2 regions of the Cobetia sp. 3AK genome follow, and region 2 is predicted to be linked to the other one. Evidence: riboswitches for the same ligand, from Rfam matches in the RefSeq annotation. Region 2 holds a riboswitch; the other holds the start of a gene.
The links. Region 2 has a riboswitch for thiamine pyrophosphate ahead of tenA (thiaminase II). Riboswitches for the same ligand answer to the same signal wherever they lie in the genome.
Positions count from the first base shown of each region.

Region 1: it holds a riboswitch for thiamine pyrophosphate, as region 2 does, so the genes downstream of both, QD228_RS14535 (ABC transporter ATP-binding protein) here and tenA (thiaminase II) in region 2, are expected to answer to the same signal.

Region 1 covers NZ_JARWKR010000011.1:14,078-24,303, reverse strand. Annotated here, with positions in the region: gene QD228_RS14545 (ABC transporter substrate-binding protein) at 66-1,253, opposite strand; gene QD228_RS14540 (ABC transporter permease) at 1,319-2,086, opposite strand; gene QD228_RS14535 (ABC transporter ATP-binding protein) at 2,083-2,835, opposite strand; TPP riboswitch at 2,897-3,010, opposite strand; gene QD228_RS14530 (hypothetical protein) at 3,136-4,095, shown strand; gene QD228_RS14525 (potassium/proton antiporter) at 4,217-5,926, shown strand; gene QD228_RS14520 (GGDEF domain-containing protein) at 6,125-7,255, shown strand; gene QD228_RS14515 (DEAD/DEAH box helicase) at 7,330-8,541, opposite strand; tRNA gene QD228_RS14510 (tRNA-Ser) at 8,716-8,806, opposite strand; tRNA gene QD228_RS14505 (tRNA-Ser) at 9,004-9,094, opposite strand; gene QD228_RS14500 (Bax inhibitor-1/YccA family protein) at 9,349-10,017, shown strand; gene tusD (sulfurtransferase complex subunit TusD) at 10,215-10,226, shown strand, end outside.
Region 2 covers NZ_JARWKR010000002.1:314,714-324,939, reverse strand. Annotated here, with positions in the region: gene QD228_RS03855 (MFS transporter) at 1-158, opposite strand, end outside; gene QD228_RS03850 (methyltransferase domain-containing protein) at 445-1,191, opposite strand; gene QD228_RS03845 (lysophospholipid acyltransferase family protein) at 1,619-2,653, shown strand; gene QD228_RS03840 (sugar dehydrogenase) at 2,779-4,083, shown strand; gene QD228_RS03835 (TIGR04283 family arsenosugar biosynthesis glycosyltransferase) at 4,226-5,035, shown strand; gene QD228_RS03830 (TIGR04282 family arsenosugar biosynthesis glycosyltransferase) at 5,079-5,771, shown strand; TPP riboswitch at 5,924-6,062, shown strand; gene tenA (thiaminase II) at 6,206-6,865, shown strand; TPP riboswitch at 7,056-7,196, shown strand; gene thiC (phosphomethylpyrimidine synthase ThiC) at 7,324-9,333, shown strand; gene QD228_RS03815 (peptidylprolyl isomerase) at 9,464-9,742, opposite strand; gene QD228_RS03810 (phasin family protein) at 9,943-10,226, opposite strand, start outside.

The DNA.
Region 1 (10,226 bases), on a different contig from region 2:
GAAAGCAAACGACGCCCTGTCGGGAAACCGGCAGGGCGTCGTCGTGTCTGTCATCGTCCGTCTATTCAGGGCGCGTTGACGTCGATGGCCAGGTGGTCGAGTGACTGGCGCTGCTTGATCATGCCGCGCTCGTACAGGAAGTTCTCGAAGTCACGGTAGCGGCCGGCATCCAGTGCGGCCGGACGCAGGGCGAAGCGCGGCAAGGTGGCATACCAGGCTTTCTTGTTGAGCGCGGTATCGAGTGCCGGGTCGGACTCGCGGAACAGCTTCCAGCCCTTGTCAGGGTGGTTGATCATCCAGGCGGTGGCTTCACCGACGGCGGACAGGAAGGCGGCGTACTGCTCGTGCTTGTGAGAATAGCTGTCGCTGTTGGCGACGAAGATCAGTTCGTCATACGTCGGCACGCCTTCTTCCTCGATGTAGAAGGCGCGGCCCTTGACGCCTTCCTGTGCCATCTGGGCGAGTTCGAAGTTGCGGAATGCCCCGGTGACGGCGTCGACCTTGCGGGTCAGCAGTGACGGCGTCAGCGAGAAGTTGACGTTGGTCAGGGTGATGTCATCCAGTGTCAGGCCGCTGTTCTGGAGCATGGTGGACAGCAGGACTTCCTCCACGCCACCGACGGAATAGCCGACACGCTTGCCCTTGAGGTCGGCCATCGACTGGATGTCACTGTCAGCCCGTACCACCACCACGTTGAGCGGGGTGGCCACCAGCGTGCCGATGCGCACCAGCGGCAGCCCTTGATCCACCTGCAGGTGCAGCTGGGGCTGATAGCTGATGGCGATGTCGACACGCTCCGCCGCGGCAAGCTTGGGGGGGACGCTGGGGTCTGCCGGAGCGATCAGCTCGACGTCCAGACCATGTTGCTTGAACAGGCCCAGTTCCTGAGCCAGCACCAGCGGCCCGTGGCCGGGATTGGTGTACCAGTCGAGCATGACCTTGAGGTGCGTGAGGGGCTTGGCATCGGTGGCGGCCGCTTGCGGGTCCTGCACATCGCCAGCGGCGGGGCGGGTCTGTTGCTCGGTCTCGGCAGTCTGCTTGGCAGAAGCGTATGGCTCGAGGGTGGCACCGTCCTGCCCGGTCTTGGTGACCGCTGCCGCTGCACTATCGCTGGCGGTCGGGGCCTGGGGCTCGGCGCTGGCGCCAGTCTCGGCTGACAGGGCGAAGGTGCTCAGGCTGAGGGTTGTCAGCAGCGTCGCGAAGAGGCAGGACAGCTTGCCGGAACGGCGGATCGCCGATGGCGAGAATGGCATGGCGGTATTCCTTGTGGTGTCGAGAATGTGAGGCCGTCAGGGCATCGCCTGACAGCCGGAAGCGCTCAGTTCAAACGGGTCAGGCGATCCCGATGCCAGGGCATCAGGCGACGCAGCAGGGCATCCAGCGTGAAATACAGCAGCAGCGAAAAGGCGACCAGCACCAGCAGAGCGGCGAACATCAGGTCGATTTCCATCCGGGCATTGGCATTGAGCATCAGATAGCCGAGGCCCTGACTTGCGCCGGCCCACTCACCGATGACGGCCCCGATGGGAGCGGCTGTCGCTGCCATGCGCACGCCGGAAGCCAATGCCGGCAGCGCGGCGGGCAGTTGGACATGCAGCAGCAGTCGCCACGGGCTGGCGCCCAGGGTGTGGGCGAGATCCAGCCAGCCCTGAGGGGTCTGTCGCAGGCCGTCGTAGCCGGTGGAGGCCACGGGGAAATAGATGATCAGCGTGGCCATCACGACCTTGGAGAGCATGTCATAGCCCAGCCACAGCACCAGCAGTGGAGCGATCGCGAACAGCGGGATCACCTGGCTGATCAGCAGCAATGGCAGCAGGGTGCGCCGCAGACGGGGGATGAACGCCAGTGCCAGCGCGGTGCTCAGTCCGAGAAGGACCCCCAGTACCAGCCCGCCAAGAATCTCGGCGAAGGTGATGCCGGCGTGGTGTGCCAGCATCGGAGCCTGACGGACCAGCACCTCCGCGACTGCCAGTGGCGCTGGCAGGATGTAGGGCGGCACGGCCGTGGTGATGATCACCAGTTGCCAGAGTCCCAGCAGGACGGCGGCGCTGATGGCGAGATGACGCAGGGCATGCAGGCGTTTCATGGCGTCTCCTCGCCGTCGCGCAGGCGTGTGATCAATTCGGACTGGGCCTGCTGCAGGGCGGGCAGGTCCAGCGGCACCGGGCGAGGCGGCGAGAGCCCCGGCAAGCGGTCGAGCACTGCCCCCTGCTGGCTGTCGCGGCCCGGACGCAGCACCAGCAGTTGGTCGGCCAGGCGCAACGCCTCGAGCGGGTCATGCGTGACCATCAGCACGGTGCGTCCGTCCAGCAGCCGGCTGGCGAGATCATGCAGTTCGAGTCGCGTGATGGCGTCCACTGCGGAGAAGGGCTCATCCATCATCACCACCGGAGCCTGCTGGTAGAGCGTTCGCGCCAATGCGACGCGTTGGCGTTGGCCGCCGGAGAGGGCGTCTGGCCAGGCCTGCTCGCGCCCCTCCAGACCCACCGCTGCCAGCAGTTCGCGGGCCCGCTCGGTATCGCGAGGGCGACGATGGAGGTCATCTCCCAGACACAGGTTGTCCAGCACCCGGCGCCAGGGCAGCAGCAGGTCCTGCTGCGCCATCCAGGCGACGCGACCCGCCAGTGGCTTGCCATCATCGGTGGTGAGTTCCAGCGTGTGATGGTCGGGCATCTCGAGGCCGGCCAGCAGGCGCAGCAGTGAGCTCTTGCCGCAGCCCGAGCGGCCCAGCAGGGCCGTCCAGCTTCCGGCATCCAGACGCGCCGACAGATCACGAAACAGCGTATGGCTGGCGTAATCGATGCGGGCGTTGTTGAGGGAGAGTCCCAGCGACACAGTGTCATCCGTGGTCAGGCGGCATGCCGAGGGGAGGAAGCACGCAGGGCGCCTGACGCTTGGGCAGGTGACCGGAATTCCCTCCGCCGGTATCAACCGGATCAGGTTCCAGGGGTTGCCATGCGACGTGACGCATCGGCTCTCAGCCCACTTTCGGGCACCCCCATCCAGGCCGACAGTGTACCGTCACCTGCCCGCCGGTTGCATCCCTGCCATCGTCGGGGTGGCTGTCGTGTGGCTATGCTGCATGGCCCGGTGTTGGGTATGCTATCGAGGTATCGCAGCCTCAAGGAGATCAACATGCCTGATACCCCGGATCTCTCGACCTGCTCCAGCGGTTATCCCGTGCCACCGCAGCGACCCGTGATGCCAGACGCGACATCCGTGCCCAGTGGCTGGCCGGAGGATGCGCTGACTCGCCGTCTTTCCACCTATCTGGGGCATGCGCTGGAGCCGCTGGCACTTGCCTGGCCGGATAGTGCCAATTGGTTGTGGCGGCAGCGTGGCGGCACCCCCGGCCTGATCAAGCTGGCGCGGACCGGCCCGGATCACGACCCCTTCTGGCGAGCGATGCGCGGTGTCTTCGGCGCCGATCGCTGGGCGCAACCTGAGGCCCTGACACGGCTGGCGGGCGCGTTGCCGGCGCGTTTGCCCATCCCTCCGCTGCCGCTGACCTATCTGGGACGTCTCGATGGCGCGCCCGTCTGGCATCTGCCGTGGTCCAGCGGTCAGCCCAGTGATCTCAGTGACACCTTCTGTGAGTTGTTGGGAGATCAGGTCGGGCGGCTGCATCAGGACACCGTGTCCGGCTTTGGTCAGCCCCTTGCCCAGCCCATGCCGTTGCTGCATTGGAATGCCCGCGTGACGCGTTTTCTCGCGCGCCATCCCCTGTCCCATGAGCTGGGGGACCTGCCATCACGTACCTTCTCGCATCCCGCTCGCGCCGTCTGGAGTCTGCCGGACCTGCGCGCGGACCAATATCTGTGCGCCGCCACCGGCTGGGTATGGAGCGACTGGGAGGCACTGGTGTGGGCTCCGATCGAGTTCGACTGGGCACTGATCGAGTTGTTGCTGGAGACGCCGAGTCAGCGTGAGGCCTTCCTCGCCGGTTATTCGCGTCATGGGCGCATGGTCGATATCGACGGTCAGCGTGAGCTGTGCCGAGCCCTGTTGTGGGCGATGGAAGCCTTCGGTCCGACCCGCTACGCCGAGCTGGCGGCAGCCCCGGCCTGGGTGTCGCCGAGAAGCCTGACATGTTGATCGCAAGTCCATGAATATTTGAGAAATTTCTCTGCAGCCTCGTCGCTGACATGGAATACTGTCTCTGGGCCGTCGCAGACGTGATTCGAGACTTGGTGCCGGGAATGGCGGGGGAGCACACGTGGTAGAGAATCTGAACTATTACTTCTTGCTGGCGGGCATGCTCATCGCCTTGAGCGTGCTGGCAAGTCGGGTCTCGGCTCGTCTCGGCATGCCCCTGCTGTTGCTGTTCCTGGGACTCGGCATGCTGGCGGGGGAGGATGGCGTGCTCGGCATCCAGTTCGATGATGCCTCTACCGCGTACCTGATCGGCAATCTGGCGTTGGCACTCATTCTGCTCGATGGCGGTCTGCGCACCCGTCTCTCGACCTTCCGCGCGGGTCTCAAGCCGGCATTGGTGCTGGCGACCGTCGGGGTCTTCATGACCAGCGGGCTGGTGGGGCTGCTGGCCATGTGGCTGTTTGACCTCACCCTGATCGAAGGCCTGCTGGTCGGGGCCATCGTCGGCTCTACCGACGCCGCGGCGGTCTTCTCGCTGCTGGGCGGGCAGGGGGTGCACCTCAACGAGCGGGTCGGGGCGACGCTGGAGATCGAGTCCGGTACCAACGACCCGATGGCCATCTTCCTCACCATCACTCTGGCCGAGATACTGACCGGACAGCTGACGGGGGTCGCCGCCGGACTCATGAGCTTCGCGCTGCAGTTCGGGGTCGGCGCGGGCATGGGGATCGCCGGTGGCTGGTTGATCGCCCGTCTGATGCGCTATCTGGATCTGGCGCCCGGCCTCTATTCCCTGCTGGCGCTGGCGCTGGGCCTGAGCCTGTTCGCGACGACCAATGAGCTCGGTGGCAGTGGCTTCCTGGCCATCTATCTGTGTGGCCTGATGATCGGCAATCATCCGGGGCGCCACCTCGAACACATCCTGCCGGTGCATGACGGACTGGCCCACCTGTCCCAGATCGTGCTGTTCCTGATGCTGGGTCTGCTGGTCTCACCCTCCACGATGCTGCAGTTCGCGCTGCCAGCCGCCATTCTGAGCGTGGCGCTGATCCTGTTCGTGCGCCCCCTGGCCGTGATCCTGTGTCTCAAGCCTTTCTTCCGCTTCCGCTGGCGAGAGCTGTGGTTCATCAGCTGGGTCGGGTTGAGGGGGGCGGTGCCGATCGTGCTGGCGATCTTCCCGGTGATCACCGGGGTCGAGAATGCCGGCGTCTACTTCAATGTCGCCTTCTTCGTGGTGATCATCTCGCTGCTGGTGCAGGGCTCGTCGCTGGCTCCCATGGCGCGCAAGCTCAGGGTGGTGGTGCCGCCGGGCGCACAGCCCAGCCGCCGCAATCTGCTGGGCATCATGCCCGTCAACGATTACGAGATGCTGGTCTACCGGGTCGACAACACGGCGCTGGAAGGCGTGGCATTGCGCATGCTGCGCTTCCCCTCCGGGGCCAAGGTCGGGGCACTGTTCCGCAACAAGGTGCTGATCCATCCCAAGGGCAGCACCTGTCTGCATCAGAAGGACGTGCTGTGCGTCGTCGGGCGCTCCTGTGATGTGCCAAGCCTCAATCGCATGTTCAATGGCGAGAGTCTGCAGCATGAACAGCGCGCCTTCTTCGGCACCTTCACCCTGGAAGGGGATGCCAACATGCAGGATATCGCCGATGTCTACGGACTGACGCTCTCTCAGGGCGAGCAGCACCTGACCATCGCCGAGTTCATCACCCGCAGAGTCGGCGGGGTGCCGGTGGTCGGGGATGATGTCGACTGGCATGGCATTCACTGGGTGGTGAATGAGGTCGAGGGCAATCGCATCACCAAGGTGGGGCTGCGCCTGCATTGACGCGGATCTTTCCGTCGTGACCCGGTTCTGCCTGTCGTGACGCCAGGCTGGCTCGGCGCTTGGTGGCGGGTTTATGCATTGCGTGTAATGTGCTGATCACCTTTCGACTGAGGGATGACGTACCCTTGGCTCGTCAGGCCTTTACCCGCCTGGTCTGGCTGGCCACGAATGGTGGTCAGCAGCCAAGGAGATAGTCTCATGGGCAGTCCACATCCACACCTTGCGCGCTGGCTGTTGCGATTCGAGGATTTCCCACCAGGCCTCACCGAGGACGAGAAGACCTTCCACGCCACCTTCAATGTGGTGTATGTGCTCGCGATAGCGAGTCACCTGCTGTATGCCGGTCTGATGCTCTGGCTGGGAGAGATGGGCATTCTGGCGCTGGATCTGGGCATGCTGGTGGTGGACCTTGTCTGTCTACAGCTGCATCGCGCGCGCCGAGAGGTACTGGCCGCCAACCTGCTGGCATTGGGTACCTGTGCCCAGATAAGTCTGTCCCTGGGCTATTTCGGTCCAGCCCCCGGTTTCGATTATTTCTATTTCGGTGCGCTGCTGTGCATCTACTGCATTCGCATGCCCTTCACGCGACGTCTGCTGCTGTGTCTCATCTGCCTGAGCATGCCGCTGCTGGCCTATGTCGTGCTGATGTTCCAGGGGGTGGCCAATCCGCTGCCGCCCGGGTGGGCATTCGCGTTCCGACTGATCAATCTCTGCGTTCTGACCGTGTTCTTCACCCTCGTGCTGGTACAGATGGGGTGGTCGGCGGATCGCTTGCGCCAGCGTTTCGAGTCACGCGAGCGGTTCGATGAGTTGACCGGGGCGCTGAGTCGCGCGGAACTGATCGACAAGGGGCGTGAGATGTTGATGGGAACACAGCCCATCAGCGTGATGATGGTGGATGTCGACCACCTGGGGCTGATCAACGAGACCTGGGGACGCGCGGCGGGCGACCAGGTGCTCAAGGAGCTGGTGAAGCGCATGCGCAGTATCCTGCGCGGAGAGGATCTGATCGGTCGCTATGGCGGGGAGGAGTTCGTGCTGCTGAGTCCGCGGCTGCATGGTGAGCGCGCCGACCAGGTGGCGGAGCGTCTGTGCAAGGGGGCCTCGGCATTGCCCTTCGTCATCAATGACGGCATCAACAGTCTCGATGTCAGTCTCTCGATCGGCGTCGCCCAACGCCAGTCCGGGGACAAGGATCTGGAAAGCCTGATCGCCAAGGCGGACGTCAACCTGTTTCGCGCCAAGCGCGAAGGCTGCAATCGTTTCGTCAGCGACAACCAGCTGGGGCCGGTATCGCGCAGCAGCGAATCTCACGGCAGCAGGTCGTGAGGCGGTGATCAGCAGTGAGAGCGACAGTGGAGGAGGTTCCACTGTCGCGGTGTCGCGTACGGTGCGCGAATGGCTCAGCGCTTGCCGGCAGGTCGGCGGCGAGCGCGGGCCGGCTTGCGTGGCAGCGGGTCCATCGTCGAGGCGGGCACGGCGAGTCCGGGCTCGAACCCTTCGATCACCACACGCTCGATGAAGTTGCCCAGATGCTGCTCGATGGCGCACAGGTTGCGGAAATCATCACGCGATACCAGTGAGATGGCTTCACCGCTTGCCCCGGCGCGTCCGGTGCGTCCGATACGGTGCACATAGTTCTCTGCCTCATCCGGCAGGTCATAGTTGACCACCCGCTGCAGGTCATCGATGTCGATGCCGCGCGCCGCGACGCCCGTCGCCACCAGAAATGGCACCTTGCCTGCCTTGAAGTCTGCCAGCAGCTGCTCGCGGACCGCCTGGCTGCGTCCGCTGTGGAAGGATTCGGCGCCAATGCCGCGCTTCTCCAGCTGGCTGACCAGCTTGGCCGCACCGCGCTTGGTCTCGATAAAGATCAGCGCCTGCTGCCACTCGCCACTCTGGATCAGGTGGCTGAGCAGCGCGGATTTGAATTCCTTGTCGACCGTGATCAGGCGCTGGGTGATCTCGGGAGCGCTGGTGTTTTCCGGCGCGATGGAAATCTCCACGGCGTCCGTCACCGCCGTTCTGGCCAGCATGCGTACCTGGGTCGACAGGGTGGCGGAGAACAGCAGATTCTGACGTTGGCTGGGCAGTTTCTCGACGATCTTGTTGATGTCGGCGATGAAGCCCATGTCGAGCATGCGGTCAGCTTCATCGATGACGAGGGTGCGTGTCTCGTCGAGATGGATCGCGCGTCGGGTCAACATGTCGAGAAGACGCCCTGGCGTCGCGACCAGAATGTCCACGCCTTCGATCAGACGCTGTTGCTGCGGGGCGATGTCCACGCCGCCATACATCGCCATGGAGCTGAGCGTGAGATGTGCGGCATATTGGCGGATGTTGTCTTCCACCTGGATGGCCAGCTCACGCGTCGGCGTCAGGATGACGGCATGCACTCGCTTGGCGCGAACCTCGGGGGCGTCTATCAGTTGTTGCAGCAGGGGCAGCACGAAGCTTGCCGTCTTGCCGGTGCCGGTCTGCGCGGCGGCAATCAGGTTGTCGCCGGCCAGCACGACGGGAATCGCCTGCGCCTGAATCGGGGTCGGGGTCTGATAACCCTGCTCGGTAACAGCCTTGACGATGGGGTCGCTCAATCCAAGGGCGGAAAATGGCATGGTGTCTCGATTTTTCAAGGGGAGGAGGGATTGTACGACCACGGGGTGTCGCAAGGCGTTGAGTGATCCATTGTACCTCCCCGGGAGGATGCCATGAGGAATGGCCACTGCAGGCAGGTGTGCAATGAAAAAGCCCCGTCTACCTGAAGTAGACGGGGCTTTCGGAATTCAAGGTGGTGGAGGGACAGGGATTCGAACCCTGGGTAGGCTATTAACCTACGCCGGTTTTCAAGACCGGTGCATTCAACCGCTCTGCCATCCCTCCGACTCACGGAGCGAAATACTACCGAAACTGATGAGAATAGCAAGAGGTGAGCGAAGAAAAATCTTCGGAAAAGCCATCGCGGACAATCACTTGCGGTGATCATCAAACGCCTCTTGAGCGCTGCCGGCTGCCAGGCGACAGGGTGAGCACGAAAAAGCCCCGCCTACCTGAAGTAGACGGGGCTTTTGGAATCAAGGTGGTGGAGGGACAGGGATTCGAACCCTGGGTAGGCTATTAACCTACGCCGGTTTTCAAGACCGGTGCATTCAACCGCTCTGCCATCCCTCCGACTCACGGGATGAAATACTACGGATTTCTCTGGCCGCGTCAAGGACTTGGGGTAAATTTCCTTTCCGTTCAGATGCTTGAAAGGTAGCGAGTGCCACACTGTGCGGGGAGAGCGAGGATGAGGTTGCCTTTTGCGCGCTGGATAGTTGCATGAAACGGGCTTTTCATCGTCCTGTCTCTTGATTAGGGAAACCCCGACGGGCATGCTGGGGTCAATTCGATGCATCCATCGTAGCAACCTGAGGATAGACACCATGGCTAACAGCTCCTGGCAGGTCTCGCAGGATACCGCGAGCCGCTCACTCAGTACCCACCGGGTACTGCGCAACACTTACATGATGCTGGCGATGACGCTGCTGTTCTCTGCGCTCACCGCTGGCGTGGCGATGAGCATGGGCGTGGGCCGCATGAACATCTTCGTGCTGCTGATCGGTGCCTACGGTCTGATGTTCCTGGTCCACAAGACCGCGAATTCCACCGCCGGCATCTTCGCCACCTTCGCCTTCACCGGCTTCATGGGCTTCACGCTCGGCCCGGTGCTCAATGCCTACCTGAGCATGCCCAACGGCGCTCAGCTGGTGATGACGGCACTCGGCATGACAGGCATCACCTTTGCTGGTCTGTCCGCGGTCGCACTGGTGACGCGCAAGGACTTCTCGTTCCTTGGCAACTTCCTGTTCGCGGGTGCCATCGTGCTGATTCTGGCGATGCTGGCGGCGATGATCTTCAACATCAGTGGTCTGGCGCTGGCAGTATCGGCCGGCTTCGTGCTGTTCGCCTCCGCGGCGATCCTGTTCGAGACCAGCCAGATCATCCATGGCGGGCAGACCAACTATCTGCTGGCGACGGTCAGCCTGTACGTCTCCATCTACAACATGTTCGTCAGCCTGCTGGCGCTGCTGGGCTTTGCATCCGACGATTGATCGTCAGACGCTACCCCGCAAGCCTTGCATCAACGACCCCGCCTCGGCGGGGTCGTTGCGTTGTGGGGCATGGACACGGCGCGGCGGCAGGGAACGGCGGTACGTCGCGGCGGTGGTGGTGGCGATGCGGGGCTCTGACAGATGCCACCACTCGCGCTAGAATGTCGCCCTCAATGCGCAGCCGACTCGAGGTTCACATGCGTTACGCT
Region 2 (10,226 bases):
AGATAGTAGGCGGAGCTGATCAGGCCGATCGCCTCGCTCGAGACACCGGCGGCAGACAGCCGCAGGGGGACCAGCGAAGTCAGCATGGCATTGCCGATCCCCAGCAAGGCAAGGCCCAGCAAGGGCGCGAGAGACATCAACAACAGATGACGGGGCATGACCAGTTCCTCGGCCAGGCGCAGGACTGCGTTCGGCCAATGCCGCAAGGTGCGGAGAGCTACGGGAGAGGGAAGCGCCCTGCAGGAATCTCGCAAGGCGCGGGCAATATAGTGACAGTCTGCGCCAAATCCAAGTGTTTTTGCGTCAGCTTCACGTCATTTCGCGACATCGTTCATTGTCTCGCCCCGAATCTCGCGGCCAGCCCGGTCAGGCGCACACGCGTGGGGCGGCTGGATCATGCCTCGGTAGCGGGCATCCTCCCTCCACACCTGCCACGCGAGCCCTTCAGGACATCGGAACACGGAAGATGACGCTATCGCTCGCAACCTGCTCGAAGGCCAGGCCATGGGTCCGCGCCAGCCAGGCGAAGGTCGTCGGGCTGAACAGGCAGACATGGGTCGGGTCACGCAGATAGTGCCAACGCTTGAGCGCATCCAGATCATCCGCGGCGGGTTGCGTCATGATCCCCAGCAGGCCACCGGGTTTGAGACACCCAAGCCACTGACGGAAGACATCGCCGGGCGCGTAGAGATGCTCGATCACCTCGGTACTGACGATGAAATCATGCTGACGGGCGAGCGCTGCCGGGTTCGGGTGGTAATACAGATCATGCAATGCCATCGGGTGGCCGACTTCCTCGAACATCCGTGCCAGGGCTGGCCCCGGCCCACAACCGAAATCGAGCCCGCTGGCACCGGCCGCCAGCCGCTCGCACATCGGCGTGAACAGCCTGGACAGGAAGGTGCGATAGCGCGGGTCTGCCGGGTCGTTCTCGTGCTGGTCGTAGATGTCCTGCTCTGCGCTGGCATCCAGTCGTTGAGAGGGCGCGAGATACAGCAGATGACATTCGCCACACCGCAGGTAATCACGCTCGTCGGCAGGCGGACGCTGACCGGTCCGCGGACATGGCTTGCGTCGTTGCACCAGATGCAGCACCGGTTGACTGCCATGCGTCGCGCATAGCGGGCATTGATGGTCGGATTCAGGCAATGCCTGTGCCGGGAACTCGGGGGCAATGGGGGAAGATGACATCAGGGCTCCGCACAGGGCAAGGGACACGACAGGCACAAGACATGACAGGACGAGCACATCAGGGAAAGCGCATCAGGGAAAGCATCACCGAAAAGCACTACTGGAAAGCATCACCGAAAAGCACTACTGGAAAGCACGGCACACGAGAACCGCTCGGGCAGTGCCGTGGTCTGACTGTCTGACAGAGCGCCTCGGGACCACGCCAGCGACGTGATCCCGGATGTGCCGATGCCAGCATGATACTGGCAGAGCAAACGGGCCGCACGCCCCGTGCCACACACGACGAAGGTCACTGCGTGCCCCCCGATGCCTCGAACCTGCATGACGTTCGCCCCTCTGGCACAATGGGGCGCGACGGGCAGCGCAGGACTCGCCCTCTGACCAGTGCGGTATCTCACGCCAGACCACCGGAACTTCATGTGTGACGATGGAAAAGACTCTCAAGCGTTTTGAAAAGGCCATGGAACAACGCCTTTTACCCCTCAAGGCCAATGCCGTCGCCTGGCTATGGCAGCGACTCTCGGGCCTGACCACCCGCCAGCTGTGGTGGATGGCGCGCCCGGTCGCGCGTCTCGTGCAACTGCTCAATCCGCGGGAACGGCGCGTCACGCGCAGAAATCTTGGCCAGGCCTTCCCTCATCAGCCGCGTGAGGCACGCGCACGCCTCGTGACCGAGAGCCTCGCGCACTCCACCGCCACCATGCTGGAGCTGGGCAAGGTATGGCTGGGTGATGAAGACGCGGTGCGCGATTCGATTCTCGAGGTGCACGGTCGCAATCTGCTCGACGAAGCCCGTGCCGAGGGACGTGGCGTGATCGTGCTGGCGCCGCACTTCGGCAACTGGGAAGTGCTCAATTTCTGGCTCTCGAGCCATTTCCCCTTCACTGCCATGTACGAGCCGCCCAAGTTCGAGCGGCTCGACCCGATCATTCGCAACGGGCGTGAGCGCATGGGGGCGAGACTGGTGCCTACCAACTCCCGCGGCGTGGCAGCGTTGCTGAAGGCGCTCAAGCGCGCCGAGGCGATCGGCATCCTGCCGGATCAGGAACCGGGACGCGGCAGCGGTGTCTTCGCCGACTTCTACGGCCGCCCCGCCTACACCGCCACTCTGCTCCCCAAGCTGGTGGCGAGAACCGACGCCCGCGTGGTGACCGGTGTCGCTCAACGCCTGGAAGATGGCCATGGCTTCGCCATCCACTTCCTCGCCGCGGATGAGGCGGTCTACACCGAAGACGAGGTCATCTCGGCGCGGGGAGTGAATGCCTCAGTGGAAGCCGCGATCGCCTTGGCGCCCGCGCAGTATCAATGGGAATACAAGCGCTGGCGCAAGAGCCCGGAAGAACTGGACGAGCAGCCGGGCTGGCGTGAGAAGCGCTTCTATCCTCGGGACGACTCCTGGCTTTCCCTCAAGGGCTGGCGCCGCCACCTCAAGTACCGCCGCCGCAACGCGAAGCGCTCCTGACTCTCCAGGGACAGGGCAGCACTGGCGCAAACCGGCACAAGCTTCCAGACTTTCCTGCACGGCGGCGAGCGATGCCAGTCGACTTGCCGAGGTAGCGGCGACAGGCCAGGGAGGCAGTGGAGCACATGAGCAAGCGCCAACAGGACATCCGTGGATGCGCAAGCATCAGACAGCTGATGGGGACGGCGCTCATCAGCTGTCTCTGCGCGTCGTCTCCTGCCTGGAGCGAGGCAAGCAGCAACGACACCCTCGATGGCGAGACCTCTGCTCATGCCCCGACTCTGGCATTGCAGGCGGCAAGCTCGGTTCCCGAGGACGCCCCCTCCCTGAGGCTGCCACCAGGGGCCGGCATGACTCGGCTGGCATCGCTTCAGGCACCTCGCATGCTGCACCTCACCGCTCACGATGAGGTGTTGATCGGCTCGCGGGCCGGCAAGCTCTATCGAGGCCAGCTGGCCGATGATGGCAGCCTCAAGCGCATGGAAGTGCTGGTCGAGCTGAAAGGCTATCCCCACTCTGTCGTCGTCCGCGATGCGCGCCTGTATGTCGCGACCACGGACGCCCTGCTGGTCGCGGACTACCATCCCGGGATCTCCCTTGCCCCGAGCGACTTCCAGCGCGTGATCGCGATTCCCGGCGGCGGTGGCCACAACTCGCGTACGCTGAGCCTGGGCCCCGATAATGGCCTGTATCTGGCGCTGGGGATCCAGGGCAACTGCTCCGATCAATATCTGGCGGGCACCTCGCCTCGCTATCCACAGCAACAGCGCCGTGGGGGAGTGATGCGCCTTGAGGAAAGTGGCGAGCCTCCCGAGTGGCGTGCGTGGGCGAGTGGTCTGCGCAACCCCGTCGGCCTGACCTGGCAGGCACAGGCGACAGGAGAGACGCGCTTGCTGGCCACCAACAACGGACCGGACCACTGGGGCTACAAGCATCCTCGCGAGCTGGTGGTCGCTGCCCGCGAAGGCAGCTTCCATGGCATGCCCTGGTATCAGTGGATCGATGGCCGCTGGCAGGCAGATGATTGCATCACGAGCGATTCACCGCGCGAGCGTGACGAGATTGCACCGCCACTGGCCGAGATCCCCGCTCGCAGTGCGCCGATGGGGATCGCGGTGGTACCGCCTGGGCATCCATTGGCTGCTGACATGGATGTCGTGGTGGCAGTCCACGGCAGCTGGGGCACGGCACCGTCCGGCAAGGCGTGGGGAGACCCCGCCAGTCGTCGTGAGCCTCGCCTGCTGGGCCTCAAGCTGGCGACGCCAGACACTGAAGCACACCTAGTGCCGGTACTGACCGGCCTGCAGGATGCCGCCAGCGGCGAGCGCTGGATACGCCCACTGGATGTAGCATTCGGCAAGGATGGCAGCCTCTACCTGACCAGCGATACCGGAGCCTCAGGACTCTATCGGATCACCTTCTCTCAGTGACCTCCAGCCGCCTCTGACCCGACACGGCGGCTCACGCGTTGATTCTTCGCTCAAGCGTTGAGCGAACGTCTCGACGCTCTGCATCCATTGGGTGATCACATGCGTATGCTCTCAGGACGACGCCATCGCCGGAGCCTGCGCCATGACAAAGCCCTCCATCTTCTCGCCAGTTGCCAGCCCTTCCCCCGGGGCTGTCCGTTCGGGCAGCGCCCTGACGCGCCCCCCGTGGCTGAGCATCATCATGCCAGTCCACAATGAGGCATCCGGTATCGTCCCGGCCTTGATCGCCTTGAGCCCAATGCGCGCGAGCGGGGATTGCGAGGTCATCGTGGTCGATGGCGGCTCCACGGATACTACCCGCGAGCTGGCAACGCCGCTGTGCGATCGCTGCCTGAGCAGTGATCCGGGCCGGGCAACGCAGATGAACGCCGGTGCCTCTCAGGCTCGTGGCCAATGGCTGCTGTTCCTGCATGCCGACACGCGCCTGCCGGCACATGTCCTCTCGGTACTGTCAGAGACCCTCGTCGAGCATCGCGAGTGCGACTGGGGTCGCTTCGATGTCGACATCGAAGGAGATTCTCCGCTGCTGCCCGTGATCGCCACGCTGATGAATCTGCGCTCACGCCTGACCAGCATCAGCACGGGTGATCAGACCCAGTTCGTACGACGCTCCACCTTCGAGGCCATCGAGGGCTTTCCCGTCATGCCCCTGATGGAGGACATCCAGCTGAGCGTCAGGCTCAAGCGACTGACCTCGCCGCTGAACCTCTCCGCCAGAGTCACCACCAGTGGAAGACGCTGGGAAACCCATGGCGTCTGTCGCACCATCCTCAAGATGTGGGGGCTGCGCTTGGCAGCCTGGGGTGGCGTATCTCCTGTCCGTCTGGCGCGCCTCTATGGATATGGTGCCGCCGCTCAGGCGTGTGAACAGCGTGGCTTGCCTCATGCCTGAAGCCTCGCTTGCTGACAGGGAAACCGACACGGCCGCGTATGACATGCGCCCGACGCTCATCATCTTCGGCCGCCTGCCACTGGCCGGACAATGCAAGACGCGGCTGATCCCTGCCCTCGGTCCCGAGGGGGCGGCACGCCTCTACTCGCGCATGCTGCGCAGAATCGTTCAGCAGGCCTGCGCCTCACGCCTCGGCAAGGTGGTCGTGATGCTGACTCCCTCCCCCGAGCACGCCCGGCAGCAACCTGAGCAGGCAGCCCTGCTGACGGAACTTGAGGATCAGTGGCGTGCAGAGAGCATGGCGGCACATGGCAGGCGGATCACGCTCGAGGCACAGCCACAGGGTGGGCTTGGGGAGCGCATGCATCAGGCCATGCTGCGCCACCTGCCCGCAGGCCCCGTGCTGCTGATGGGCTCTGACCTGCCCGCATTGGACAGTCAACGTCTGCGCGAGGCGGCGCGGTGCCTGCATGACCATGAGGCGGTGCTGCAGCCCAGCGAAGACGGGGGATACGGATTGATTGGCCTGAAAGCAGCCTGCCCGGCGGCCTTCCAGCTGGATCACTGGAGCCATGCCGACGTGAGCCGGGAGACTCTTGCACTGCTGGCTCAGGCAGGCAGAAGCGTCGGTTGCCTGCCTGTCAGCTGGGATGTCGATGAGCCTCACGATCTGGTGCGCCTGAGGCGACACTTCCCAGCCCTGATGGCGAACCTCTCCTCCTGTCAGCCTGCATGACACGCTTCCCGCATTGCAGGAAGCCCTTTCGGCATCGCAGGAGGCCCTTTCCGCATCGCAGAAGGCCTCCCAAAGTCGCATGGGTTTTAGGGCGGCAGAGGCTTTTCCTGCACCGCAGGACTGTTACACTCGAGATATCGTGACGTCTGAGTCACAGCTTGACGGGGTGCCGGTAAGACCGGCTGAGATGTCATTCGCACTGTTCGAGGCCTTGCATCGAGGTGCGTGTATGACGATCCCGCCGAACCTGATCCGGTTAGTACCGGCGTAGGGATCAAGCGCGAAGTGTTGCCGCACATCATCTTCACCTCTTCCAGGTGAACGCCGCACCTCCCCCCGCTTTTTCCCTGCAGATTGCCGGACCTGACCACGCTCGAGCCAGACCTTTGCCACTCCATCACGGATTGGCAGCACGCTCACCGAGGGATGCGTCGATGCCCAGCTTTTCAGACCTGACCAGTGCCTGCGCCGAGGAATGGCGCGACTATCTCGAGCATGACTTCGTTCGCCAGCTCGGGGAAGGTCGTCTGCCAGAGGAGTCCTTCCGCCATTACCTGCAGCAGGACTACCTGTTCCTGATCCACTTCGCGCGCGCCTGGGCGCTGGCCGCCTACAAGAGCCGCACCCTCGCGGAGCTGCGTCAGGCCACGGCCAGTCTCGACACCATCCTCAATACCGAGCTCGATCTGCATATCGGCTACTGCAGCGAGTGGGGCATCAGCGAGGATGACCTGAGTGAGCTGCCGGAATCCCGCGCCACCCTGGCCTATACCCGTTACGTACTGGATTGCGGCCAGCGCGGCGACCTGCTCGATCTGCACGTGGCGCTCGCGCCCTGCCTGATCGGCTACGGCGAGATCGCCGAGTGGCTGCTGGATCAGGACACCACCGAGATCGAGGACAATCCGTACGCGGACTGGATCGCGATGTACTCCAGCGATGACTTCAAGGAAGCGGTGGACGCCGAACGTGAATGGCTGGACGCTCGGCTCTCGGAGGTCTCGGAGCGCCGACTGGGCGAACTGGTGGATGTCTTCCGCGATGCGACGCGTCTCGAGATCGACTTCTGGCAGATGGGGCTTGATCGCGACTGATCCGTGGCAGGCCGTCGCCTGACAGGCCGCGCCTGCGCGAACGGAAGACACACCGATTTTCATCGGCCTGGGGACGTGGTCCTCTCGCCAATCATCCAGACACACCACAGGCCATCAGAGCCTGAATGCGAGCACGATGACCTGGGCCAGCACAACGCTCAGCACAGGTCATGCCCGCATTGAACTCTGAGCACGCTTGACGGGGTGCCGGTGGAACCGGCTGAGATCCTGCATGCATCACCTCGCCGCCAAATGGGCGAGGCTGCCAGCAAGGGGTCCCGTGGAACCTGAACCGGTTAGGACCGGCGTAGGAATCAAGCTGATGGTCAGCCGCTGCCCGCGGCCGCCTCGCCCCCGAACCATTGCACTGGTGCGGAATCGGCGATGGCCATCCTCTCCCTGCGCACGGTCTTCCCATGATGACGTCAGCCGTGACGTCGCCCTTTGAGGAGACCTGCATGAGCACTACCCCCACGACTCAAGATCCGCAAGCCACCAACGCCGCCGAACCGTCGCTCGCCCCCCAGCCTGAGGCTGCGCCGAAGGCGCGCGCACGTCCCGGTCGCAAGGATGGCAGTCGCCATCTCGCCAGCGAAGCCCGCGTCGACGCCGCCGCCATCGCGCCGCTGAGCGGCTCGCGCAAGATCTATATCGAAGGCTCCCGCCCGGACATCCGCGTGCCCATGCGCGAGATCGGCTGCTCGCCGACCCAGACCTCCAGCGGCCTGGAAGAGAATCCTCCGATCGTCGTCTACGACACCTCCGGCCCCTACACCGACCCAGCGGTCGAGATCGACATTCGTCGCGGGCTGGCACCGCTGCGCGAGAAGTGGATCGAGGAACGCGGCGATACCGAACAGCTCAATCAGCTGAGCAGCGAATATGGTCGCGTGCGCCAGGCCGACCTGCGCCTGTCGTCCCTGCGTTTCGAGCTGGACCACCGCCCGCGTCGTGCCCTGCCGGGCAAGAATGTCACCCAGCTGCACTATGCGCGCCAGGGCATCATCACGCCGGAGATGGAGTACATCGCGATTCGTGAGAATCAGCGTCGTATCGCGCTGCGTGAGGAATATCAGGGCAGCGACTCCGTCGAGAGCATTCTGGGCCACCAGCACCCGGGTCACAGCTTCGGCGCCAACCTGCCCGACGAGATCACCGCCGAATTCGTGCGTGAGGAAGTCGCGCGTGGCCGCGCCATCATTCCCGCCAACATCAATCACCCGGAAAGCGAGCCGATGATCATCGGCCGCAACTTCCTGGTGAAGGTCAACGGCAACCTGGGCAACTCGGCGGTCACCTCCTCCATCGAGGAAGAGGTCGACAAGATGACCTGGGCGATCCGCTGGGGCTCCGACACCGTGATGGATCTCTCGACCGGCGCCAACATCCACGAGACCCGTGAATGGATTCTGCGCAACTCTCCCGTACCCATCGGCACGGTGCCGATCTATCAGGCGCTGGAGAAGGTCGATGGCGTGGCGGAGAATCTTGATTGGGAGATCTTCCGCGACACGCTGATCGAGCAGGCCGAGCAAGGCGTCGACTACTTCACCATCCACGCCGGCGTCCTGCTGCGCTATGTGCCGCTGACCGCCAGCCGCGTGACCGGCATCGTCTCGCGCGGTGGCTCGATCATGGCCAAGTGGTGTCTGGCACATCACGAGGAAAGCTTCCTCTATCGCCACTTCGAGGACATCTGCGAGATCTGCAAGGCCTACGACATCAGCCTGTCACTGGGCGATGGCCTGCGCCCGGGCTCGGTGGCCGATGCCAATGACGCCGCCCAGTTCGGCGAGCTCGAGACGCTCGGCGAGCTGACGAAGATCGCCTGGCAGCACGATGTCCAGGTCATGATCGAAGGTCCGGGTCACGTGCCGATGCACCTGATCAAGGAGAACATGGACAAGCAGCTCAGCGAGTGCGACGAGGCGCCCTTCTATACCCTCGGTCCGCTGACCACCGACATCGCCCCGGGCTACGACCACATCACCTCCGGTATCGGTGCCGCGATGATCGGCTGGTTCGGCTGCGCCATGCTCTGCTACGTGACCCCCAAGGAGCACCTGGGCCTGCCCAACAAGGACGACGTCAAGACTGGCATCATCACCTACAAGATCGCCGCGCATGCCGCGGACCTGGCCAAGGGGCATCCGGGCGCGCAACGTCGTGACAATGCACTCTCCAAGGCACGCTTCGAGTTCCGCTGGGAAGACCAGTTCAATCTGGGCCTTGACCCGGACACCGCGCGCAGCTTCCACGACGAGACGCTGCCCAAGGATTCGGCCAAGGTCGCCCACTTCTGCTCCATGTGCGGGCCGAAGTTCTGCTCGATGAAGATCACCCAGGAAGTCCGCGACTACGCCAACGAACACGGCCTGACCGGTGACGCCGACAGCGTGATGGCCGGCATGCAGGAGCAGGCTGACAAGTTCAAGCGCGAAGGCAGCCAGCTCTATCAGGAGGTATAGGTAGAGGGATTGGCGCACGAAAGGCTGACGTGCTGAGCCGCACGAAAAACGCCCCGACCATCACTGGTCGGGGCGTTTTCAATGGCCTGCTGCCAACCGCTCATGACGTGTCATGAGCGTGATCCAGAGATCACGTGCGGCTGGTGACTTCCAGCAGGTGATAACCGAACTGGGTCTTCACCGGGCCCTGCACGGTGTTGATCGGTGCGCTGAACACGACTTCGTCGAATTCCTTGACCATCATGCCCGGGCCGAAGGCGCCCAGGTCACCGCCACTGCGACCGGACGGGCAGGAGGAGTGCTCGCGAGCGGCATCAGCGAAATCGCGGCCGTTCTCGATTTCGGTCTTGAGAGCTGCACACTGTTCTTCGCTGGAAACGAGAATATGACGCGCTGTGGCCTGTGCCATGTCTATCACCTGTCACTGATCGAATAAATGCCGCCGGCAATCACCGGCGGCGTGGCAGCACATTGTGGCCCAAGGCGACGCTCGCCGCTAGCGTCGCGCGCCTCCCCACCTCCCCAGCGATGCCTCAGACGCGCGAACGCCCACCCGGAAGACCGGATGGGCGTTGTAGACGCTCGCCTGAGAGCGTCAGCAGCAGCCGCTTACTTGGCGACTTTCTGCATGGCCTCGGAGGCGGACTTGGCATTGTTCTCTGCCAGTTCCTGACCTTTCTTGGCGTATTCCTGGTTCAGCTCGACCACCTTCTGGGTGTCGTTCTGAAGCTTCTCGCCCAGAGACTTGACCGTCTCCTGCTGTTCCTTGACGAAGTTCTTCAGGCCTTCGCTGTCCTTGATCTCGAGCATGGAACGCGCCTGCGCCATGGAGGTGTCAACGTAGGACTTGGTCAGATCCATCTGGGCGCTGACCAGCTTCTCGCTGTAATCGA